DNA from 2 places in the Endozoicomonas sp. Mp262 genome. Region 1 is predicted to be linked to the other one. Evidence: riboswitches for the same ligand, from Rfam matches in the RefSeq annotation. Region 1 holds a riboswitch; the other holds the start of a gene.
The links. A riboswitch is a leader RNA that binds a small molecule or an ion and turns the genes downstream of it on or off. The one in region 1 is predicted to bind FMN.
Positions count from the first base shown of each region.

Region 2: it holds a riboswitch for FMN, as region 1 does, so the genes downstream of both, MJ595_RS06490 (DMT family transporter) here and MJ595_RS04650 (3,4-dihydroxy-2-butanone-4-phosphate synthase) in region 1, are expected to answer to the same signal.

Region 1 covers NZ_CP092489.1:1,064,154-1,068,555, reverse strand. Annotated here, with positions in the region: gene MJ595_RS04660 (helix-turn-helix domain-containing protein) at 1-38, opposite strand, end outside; gene MJ595_RS04655 (oligopeptide:H+ symporter) at 176-1,591, opposite strand; FMN riboswitch at 1,944-2,096, shown strand; gene MJ595_RS04650 (3,4-dihydroxy-2-butanone-4-phosphate synthase) at 2,203-2,508, shown strand; gene MJ595_RS04645 (IS1380 family transposase) at 2,604-3,941, shown strand; gene MJ595_RS04640 (3,4-dihydroxy-2-butanone-4-phosphate synthase) at 4,153-4,402, shown strand, end outside.
Region 2 covers NZ_CP092489.1:1,491,486-1,495,887, forward strand. Annotated here, with positions in the region: gene MJ595_RS06480 (response regulator) at 1-1,110, shown strand, start outside; gene MJ595_RS06485 (chemotaxis protein CheW) at 1,112-1,591, shown strand; FMN riboswitch at 1,675-1,841, shown strand; gene MJ595_RS06490 (DMT family transporter) at 1,856-2,761, shown strand; gene MJ595_RS06495 (16S rRNA (uracil(1498)-N(3))-methyltransferase) at 2,786-3,514, opposite strand; gene MJ595_RS06500 (protein kinase) at 3,648-4,402, shown strand, end outside.

The sequences.
Region 1 (4,402 bases):
AAAACAGCTTCATCAGTGATTGTAGTGACGTACTTCATAGGGAGAGGGATTTAAAGACCAGTACTCTCTTTATAATAGAGTAAATGTATCATTCAATAGCTATCTGATCGTTAGATCAAGAAGTAGATTTCTCGTACTGGCCGAACATCCAGTTTATTTGAAACCAAACTATGACCTACTTAGTTATTAACATCAACACTGCAACGATGGTGGTGGCAATACCAATCTTTCCAAACGTACCGGTGTAAAGTGGCAGTGTTTTTAAGGGGTCAGTGACACCTTCTGGTACGGCAGTGAATGTCGCAATCCAACCACCAATAACAAAAGATGCAGCTTGTGTTAAAAACCATGCGCCCATAATAAAGCCCATGAGTCTTTGTGGCACCAGTGCGGCAACCATTGCCAGACCAAGACCAGAAATCATTAACTCACCAATGGACTGAAACATGTAGACAAAGACCAGCCACCAGGCACTGACCATTCCGGCTGATGTATGGAAAAAGGCGGGCAGATAGGCACACCAGAAGCCTGCAGCACACAGAAACATGCCAATGGTAAATTTAGCGGGCATGGTCAGGTTATCGCCCACTTTGTTGTATAATGCTGCCAGTAACGGGCTGCACAGAACAATCCAGAAAGGATTAAAAGCCTGGAAGCTCACCGGGTTCATATTGAAACCCAGCAGGTGAGTATCAACATTATTAATGGCGAAGAAATTAAGAGAGGTTGGCATCTGGGCGTATAGACAGAAAAAGACAATGGCTTCGATCATTAAAATAAACGCAACAATCATTTTATTTCGTTCTACGCCCTTAAGCTGAAAGGTCTCTTTAAAGAACACGCAAACAACTACTAGAGAAATCAGGGCGATTGCCAGGTTTGTTATAAAGACGTGACGCAATAACCAGGCACAGATAAATGCGCCGATGACTGTTCCAAGTAACACATAAAATAAATGGCGTTTGTTTAGTGGTTGATCATCGGCCGGTGAGCCAATGTTCTGGACACTGGCGCGAAAGTGATAGTAACTATACAGACAGGCTGCCAAGCCAATCGCACATATAATATACGTCGTTGTATAACCAAATTTTTCCGAGATGACCGGTGCCAGGGATAAAGAGATAAATGAGCCGATGTTAATGGACATGTAATACAGGGTAAAACCGCCATCCATGCGTGAATCATTCTCGTCGTAGCACTTTGCTAACAGGCTGGAAGGGTTTGCCTTAAACAGTCCGTTGCCCACTGCAACAAAACCAAGAGACAGAAATACCAGATCCGGGTACAAAATTGAAGCGCCCATCAGTAAGTAACCCAAGGCAAGCACCAGTGCCCCCAGGATAATGGTACGTTTAGTACCGAGTACTTTATCGCCAATTTTGCCGCCAATAGAAATCAAACCATAAACTAAAGCTGCAAAGGCACCAAAGGTGACAAAGCTGTCTGCTTCAGAAAACCCAAGCTGCTTTACAAAGTAAACCGCTAATACACCCTGAAGTGCGTAATAGCCAAAACGCTCCCATAACTCTACAAAAAAAATCATGTAAAAAGGGCGAGGCTGTTTCAGCACGCCAACAGATTCATATTTCATAAGATTCTTCACTTTTTTTCGAGTAATACGCAGCCATGTTACTTTTAGTAAGTATTTATGGGTTGACCTATGGCAAGAGAGAATGACTAAAAGGATTTTTCCTGTATTTACCCACAAATTTATTATTTTTTAGGGAGGATTGGTATTAATATCATTGAAAAAGTAGATAAAACAGTAGATAAAAGACTGCTATAAACTCCACTGTTTTTCCCGCTTATCTTTTTAGCTTTGTTCTTATGGCTATGGTGTGGGAGGGACAATATATGAGGCTTCTTCTTATACTGATTAGACATTAATAAACTTTTGTTGTGTATCAATATAATTATTTTTTAAAATGATTATGTTATTTGATAATGCTTCTCAGGGCGGGGTGAAATTCCCCACCGGTGGTAAATTCGTTGAATTACGAAAAGCCCACGAGCGCTAAACGGTATGCTTGTTTAGGTCAGCAGATCTGGTGTGACTCCAGAGCCGACGGTTATAGTCCGGATGAAAGAGAAATGAACAGAATTTAATCTGTTTTAATGCTGTTTTCATTATGATAGCGGCTTTGCGCTGCTGTTATTTTCATGCCCTGATTCTGGTTATTTTTTATCATGAAAGGTATATCCATGAATCAATCTTTACTCAACCAATTTGGCAGTTATTCAAACAGAGTAGAAAAGGCAATTGCTCACTTAAGAAGTGGGGGAGGCGTTATTTTAGTTGATGATGAAGACCGGGAAAATGAAGGGGATCTTATTTTCTCTGCTTCGTCAATAACAATTGAGCAAATGGCGATGTTAATTCGGGAATGCAGCGGTATTGTGTGTCTTTGCTTAACTGATGAAAAAGCATCCCAGTTGAAGCTACCTCCCATGGTTGATGTGAATTCTAGTAAAAATAAAACGGCCTTTACTGTTTCCCTGAATCCGTGAGTTCACTGTAGCCCAACTCCTCTGGATCAACCACAAAACGTAAGTTCCAAGTTAAAATGCACCCACTCTAATTTTCACCACCTGGGTGCATTTTTGTGAAACTGAAAATTGAACAATCACAGACGGAATTTTATACACCGGTCGCAGGGCTTTATTTCGTTGGTCATGCACTCAACAAAAAGACAGCGTTAAGCAAATCCCTGCGCAAAATAAAAAAAAGGCACCGTATCACTCATATCGACCTGATCAGAGCTTACTGCGGCCAACTGGCTCAGGGTAAAAGTGATTTTGATAATGTTGATAATAACCGGGATAACGACTGGTTCCGGTTGGCAATGGGCATTAAACAAATGCCTTCAGCCAGCCGCTTAAGACAGCGTTTCAATGAAGATGCCGCCCAACTGATTCCTTTCATCGAGGACAGCCTTACCGATGTCCTGGTTAATCTTCAGGTGCCCGTCACACCCCTTCCGAAAAAACTCGATAAGAAGCAGCACATACCACTGGATATCGACGTATTCCCTATGGATAACAGCAATACCAAAAAGGAGGGGGTCGAGTACACGTATAAAAAATTCTTTGGTTATGCCCCTATTGCCGCTTACTTTGGCTGCGAAGGCTGGTGCCTGGGATGTGAATTACGCCCAGGCTCTCAGCACTCCCAGAATGATTTTATTGGCTTTTTACAAGCAGTGCTGCACCGCAGCCGACGTTTGACCCGAGCGCCTATTCTGGTTCGCCTTGATAGTGGCCACGATGCTGAGGAATCGCGCCGGGAAATCGCCGGGTTCAAAGGTGTGAATCACATTATCAAGCTCAACCCAAGAAAGTATCACACCAAGGAACACTGGCTCCCCATTTTTGAAGAAAAGCAAGTCAAATGGGAGGAGTCGCGTCCAGGAAAGAGTTATGCGACACTCTCAACCGTCTATGAAACCAACTATGGTAACCAGCGTCTGATTATTCGCATTATCAAGCGTACCACTGATACTGTAGGGCAGAGATTTCTGACACCCGATTATGAGCTGGAAGGATGGTGGACAACACTCAGCGAAGCTGACTACAGCGATGATCAGATCATTAATCTTTATGAGGATCATGCGACCAGCGAGCAGTTTCACAGTGAGTTGAAGACTGATATGGATTTAGAGCGCCTGCCTTCAGGCAAGTTTGACACCAACGACCTGGTGATGTGTTTGGGTGCACTGGTCTATAACATTCTGCGCTACATGGGGCAGAGTTGCTTGCTCGGGCCAGATGCGCCGGTACGTCATAAAGCCAAACGACGCCGGTTAAAAACCGTGATACAGGAACTCATCTACCTGGCTGCCCGTCTTCTGAAAAAAGGACATCAATACCGGCTACGCTTTGGTCGTTACTGTCCTGGTTTCAGGTCTTTCCATCAATTAATAAGCCAGCATGCACTTTGTTGATTGAATAGCGAGATAGAAAAAAATGCCATAAATGAGAAAGTACTGTATTGATAACGGTAGGGCTTCTTTCAACCTGTCTTCAAGTTTGATGATATTTTGATCAGCATTTATGCTTAAAAACGACATAAAAACACTTCAATCAATAACCCGAGTTATTTTCAAAGGAAAAAATTAATCAGCACATTTTCAAAACTGCCGGGCAAATCAAGAAATCACGGATTCAGGTGTTTCTATTGAAGCAAAAAGAGGCGTTACCACAGGCGTTTCTGCGGCTGACAGGGTTACCACAGTAAAAACAGCAATTGCTATAAGCAGTAAACCTGAAGACCTGGCTCGACCAGGACATGTGTTTCCTTTGATAGCTCATAAGGGAGGTCTTCTTCAGCGGCGAGGGCATACAGAGGGTACCATTGAACTTATGACTCTTGCTGACTTGCCTGCTAACGGATTGCTGTGTGAAC
Region 2 (4,402 bases), 430 kb from region 1:
GGCCAGGGTATTGATCTTAATGCCGTCAGGGAAAAGGCCATAGAAAAAGGCATCATAGCCAAAGATGCCCAACTTGCTCACTCTGAACTGCTCCGCCTGATTCTGGCACCCGGCCTCTCCACTGCCAATAAAATCACCCAGATGTCTGGCCGGGGCGTCGGCCTGGATGTTGTCAGTAGCGAAATCAGTGAACTCGGCGGAAATATTAAAATAACCAGCCAACCGGGGCAGGGCACAGGGTTCAGTATACACCTGCCCATTCGCTCACCTATTGGCAGGGCATTATTGGTTCAGCAAAGTGACCGCCTTTACGCAATTCCCATGCAGTCCATTGATGGGCTGGCGATGGTTAGTCCTACGGAACTCCTGGCCTGCTATAAGGAAGAAAAAGGACTCGAATATGCTGGTATAAAACACCGGCTTATTTCATTCAACAGACTCCTTGGCAACAGAACTACCCGGGTTAAGACAGAACATGGCCCAGTTATTATTTTACAGCGGGGCGGTGAAAATTTTGCCCTCCATATTGATGCTATTTATGGAGGCAGGGAAATTATAACCCAACCCCTTGGCCCGCAGTTTGAGGAATTGTCCGGTGTTAATGGTGCAACCATTTTGGCAGATGGTTCTGTGGTTATAGTTATTGAACCCTTGGCCCTGATCAAAAAACACTATTCCCCACTGGCAAAAACAGATGCCGGTGAACTGGTGTCAGAAGATACCAATAAGACCAACACCTCAACCATTCTGATTGTGGATGATTCCATTACCATGCGTAAAGTGACATCCCGCCTTCTTGCCCGTAATGGTTATGAAGTGAGTTCTGCAAAAGATGGCACTGATGCCTTGCGTATAATCTCCGAAAAAAAACCGGACCTTGTTCTGCTGGATATCGAAATGCCAAAAATGGATGGCTTTGAAGTGGCCAGTGCTATTCGTAATGATCCCTCCTGCAAGACGTTGCCCATCATCATGGTGACCTCACGTACCGGGGAAAAGCATAAAGACCGGGCATTCAGCCTGGGTGTTAACGATTATGTGGGCAAGCCTTTCCAGGAAAACATCCTGCTTGAAACCGTTAAAAAACATCTAAGCAAGGCCGGGAGTTAATATGGACACCCCAACCACCAGCAGCCAGGAAATAAAATCCCTGCTGCTGCCACTGCAACAACACCCTTTACTCCTGCCCATGGCTTGTCTGGCAGAAGTGATTGACTATATCCAGCCTGAGAGTATTCAGGAGGACAACCATTGGTATTTGGGAGATATTGACTGGCGAGGCGTCACCGTTCCTTTAATGGCCTTTGAGCGTATTAATGAACAGCAATTTACCAGTCACTCAATCACCACGCGGATTGCCATACTGAAGAAAACCCTGACCAAGACCCCGTACAGTTTTTATGGTTTGATCATCCAGGGTGTCCCACAACCTTTAACGCTTGGTAAGCAGGATATATTGCCATCCAATGAAGTCACCGGGCCCGCTGAAAGAAGACAGGCCATCATTAACGGGTTACCCGCAATTATCCCAAATCTGGCCAGTGTGGAACATAAGTTGGCAGGCATAGGGAACATAAGTTGGCAGGCATAGGGAACAGCTAGAAGTCTGTGTATGGGGAATATAAAAATAATGCCCCAATCATGTGTTTTGGTATAGGATTGACCGTCGCTAATGACTATTCTCAGGGCAGGGTGAAAATCCCGACCGGCGGTAGTTCTCTTCAGGAGAAAAGCCCGCAAGCGCCTGCAAATCCAAGAAGCAGGGTCAGCAGATCTGGTGAAAATGCCACTGGCAGCCATTCCAGAGCCGACGGTTAGAGTCCGGATAGAAGAGGATAAAGGAATCCATAAACAAATGACCCCCACCAATCACCATAACCCCATTCTTGGCGCAGCCTGGATGCTATCTGCCGGAGCTGCCTTTGCAGGCGTTAATAGCCTGGGGCAGTATTTAAGCTTCAAGATGGGTATGCCATCATCCAATGTTGCCTTTTTCCAATACCTTATCGCCGTAGCTATCCTGTTACCCTGGATGAAACAGCAGGGTCTGGGTCACCTGTTAACAACGCGCCAACCCTTACTACACCTTCTGCGGGTTGGTTTTGCAGTCCTGGGGGTTCAATTCTGGCTATGGGCGCTTTCCTGGCCTGTACCTATCTGGCAGGGTATTGCCCTGTTAATGTTGTCCCCCCTTATCGCCACCGTTGGTTCAGGACTGCTGCTGGGAGAAACCGTCGGTATCGCCCGGTGGATAGCAACGTTAGCGGGTTTTCTGGGCGCCATGATTATCCTGGAACCCTGGGCCGAAGGTTTTAATCTGGCTTCGCTACTGCCAGTCATCGCTGCTTTTTTCTGGGCGGGTTACTCCCTGTTGGTAAAGTATCAGTCCCGCACAGAGCATTCTTCTACGATAGTCCTTTACCTGTTAGTGCTTATAGCGCCCTTTAATGCGGTGCTGGCAGCACCGGTTTTCAGCTGGCCCGCAGGGCAGGAATGGGTATTTCTGATAGCAGCCGGACTGTTAACCGGCATTGCCCAGCTGGCTATAGCCAAGGCCTATGAAGTAGCGGATGCTTCCTATATACAGCCTTTTGACCATGCCAAATTACCGATGAATGTGCTCGCAGGCTGGCTGGTGTTTGGCTGGGTGCCTCCCGGCCGTTTATGGCTGGGGGCTGCCATTATTGTCGGAGCATCGCTATTTATAGCACACCGGGAGAGCCGGTTTGCCAAGAGGCCGGAACGTATTGCTGATGCTTAGAAGCCTCGCCCGATAGGGCGGCAGTCACGACAAATCCCCCCACAGATAATGCATCAGCGCTGCTGCAGCAACAGGTGCCGTTTCTGTCCTCAACACCCTGGGTCCCATGGCCAATGCCTTAAAACCATGGGACTCAGCCATACCAATTTCATCGGCAGTCAAGCCCCCTTCCGGGCCAATTAACAGGGAAACAGAGTCTGGTTTGCTATAGCCCTCCAGCTTTTTATCGGTCCGATGATGAAGTACAAAGTTAAGGTCAGTGGTACGACTATCAAGCCACTGCGCTACGGTGACAGGAGGATGGATAACAGGAACCCGGTTTCTGCCACACTGCTCACAGGCACTGATAGCCACCTGTTGCCAATGCTTAATCCGCTTTTCCTGGCGTTCAGCATTTAACCGGACTTCACAACGCTCACTCAAAATTGGCGTAATATCGGTGATTCCCATCTCGGTGGCTTTCTGAATGGCATAATCCATTCTTTCACCACGACTCAGGGACTGACCAAGCTCAATGCGTAAAGGTGACTCAGAGTCAGAATCCCGTCGGCTTTCCAGCAGCACCGATACCTGCTTTTTAGAAACTGAAGCGACCTGGCCCTGAAATGACCCACCTTCGCCATTAAAAAGAATCAAAGGCTCACCGGCCTTCATTCGCAGGACACGACCCACATGATTTGCAGCAGTGTCTATCAGCTCGACAGTTGTCCCTGCAACTAATGGTTGAGGGGTATATATTCTGGGATTTCTCATAGGTACGGCAATAACCCGTGATGAAATAGCGGTTAAATAACCTATTGTACTGACACCTAACCCAAGAACATACCCAGTCTATACTAATTTATAAGGTGGCGTTTTCTATTTATTCTGACAGGGAGATCAAAACATGGAACCCACTTCCCCCCCACCTCCAGTTCCTCCAAAAAGCCCTGAGCTATTAGCCGACCTCAAGGCAGAACAAGAACTTAGCCATAATAAAGGCGAAACCAGAGTCGCTAAAAAGCCTTGGCTCAGTCGAAAAGTAGAAGCACTTAAATCGGGTATCATTACTTTAAGACAAAGGAAAGCATCTTCACCGGAATCAAAAGCCACATCACTTCCTCCGACAACAAAATTAATAGAAAGAAAAACCAGGCCTTTCAATATTTCTCACGACATAGTATTCAATAGATTAGGAGAAGGGAACTTTGGACGTGTCGATCAAGTACTAAAAGGAAACGAGACCCATGGAAAATTATGGGTTGCCAAAACCGATAAAGAAACACATGAACAAGTTATTGATAATGAAGAAATCATGAGGCACTTGGGCAAACACCCTAATATTGTGCGTGTTGATTTTGATAAAAAACTAATGAGGGATGAAGGACATCCTCTATCCACACTTATTGATATGACAGTAAATCCACCCTCCGAAAAAAAAAGAACTCCTGCAAAAATAAATTCTGACCAGAAATTGCCTGCTTCACTCATCCGCAATATAGGCAAGCAACTTTTCACCGGAATAAATTATATACATGCAAAAGGCATCACCCATTTTGACCTCAAGCCTGAAAATATTTTAATCGGTAAAGAAGGAAACGTTAAAATTGCAGATTTTGGCTGTGCCCGTCGATGTAAACCGGGAGAATTTCTTGCCCAGGG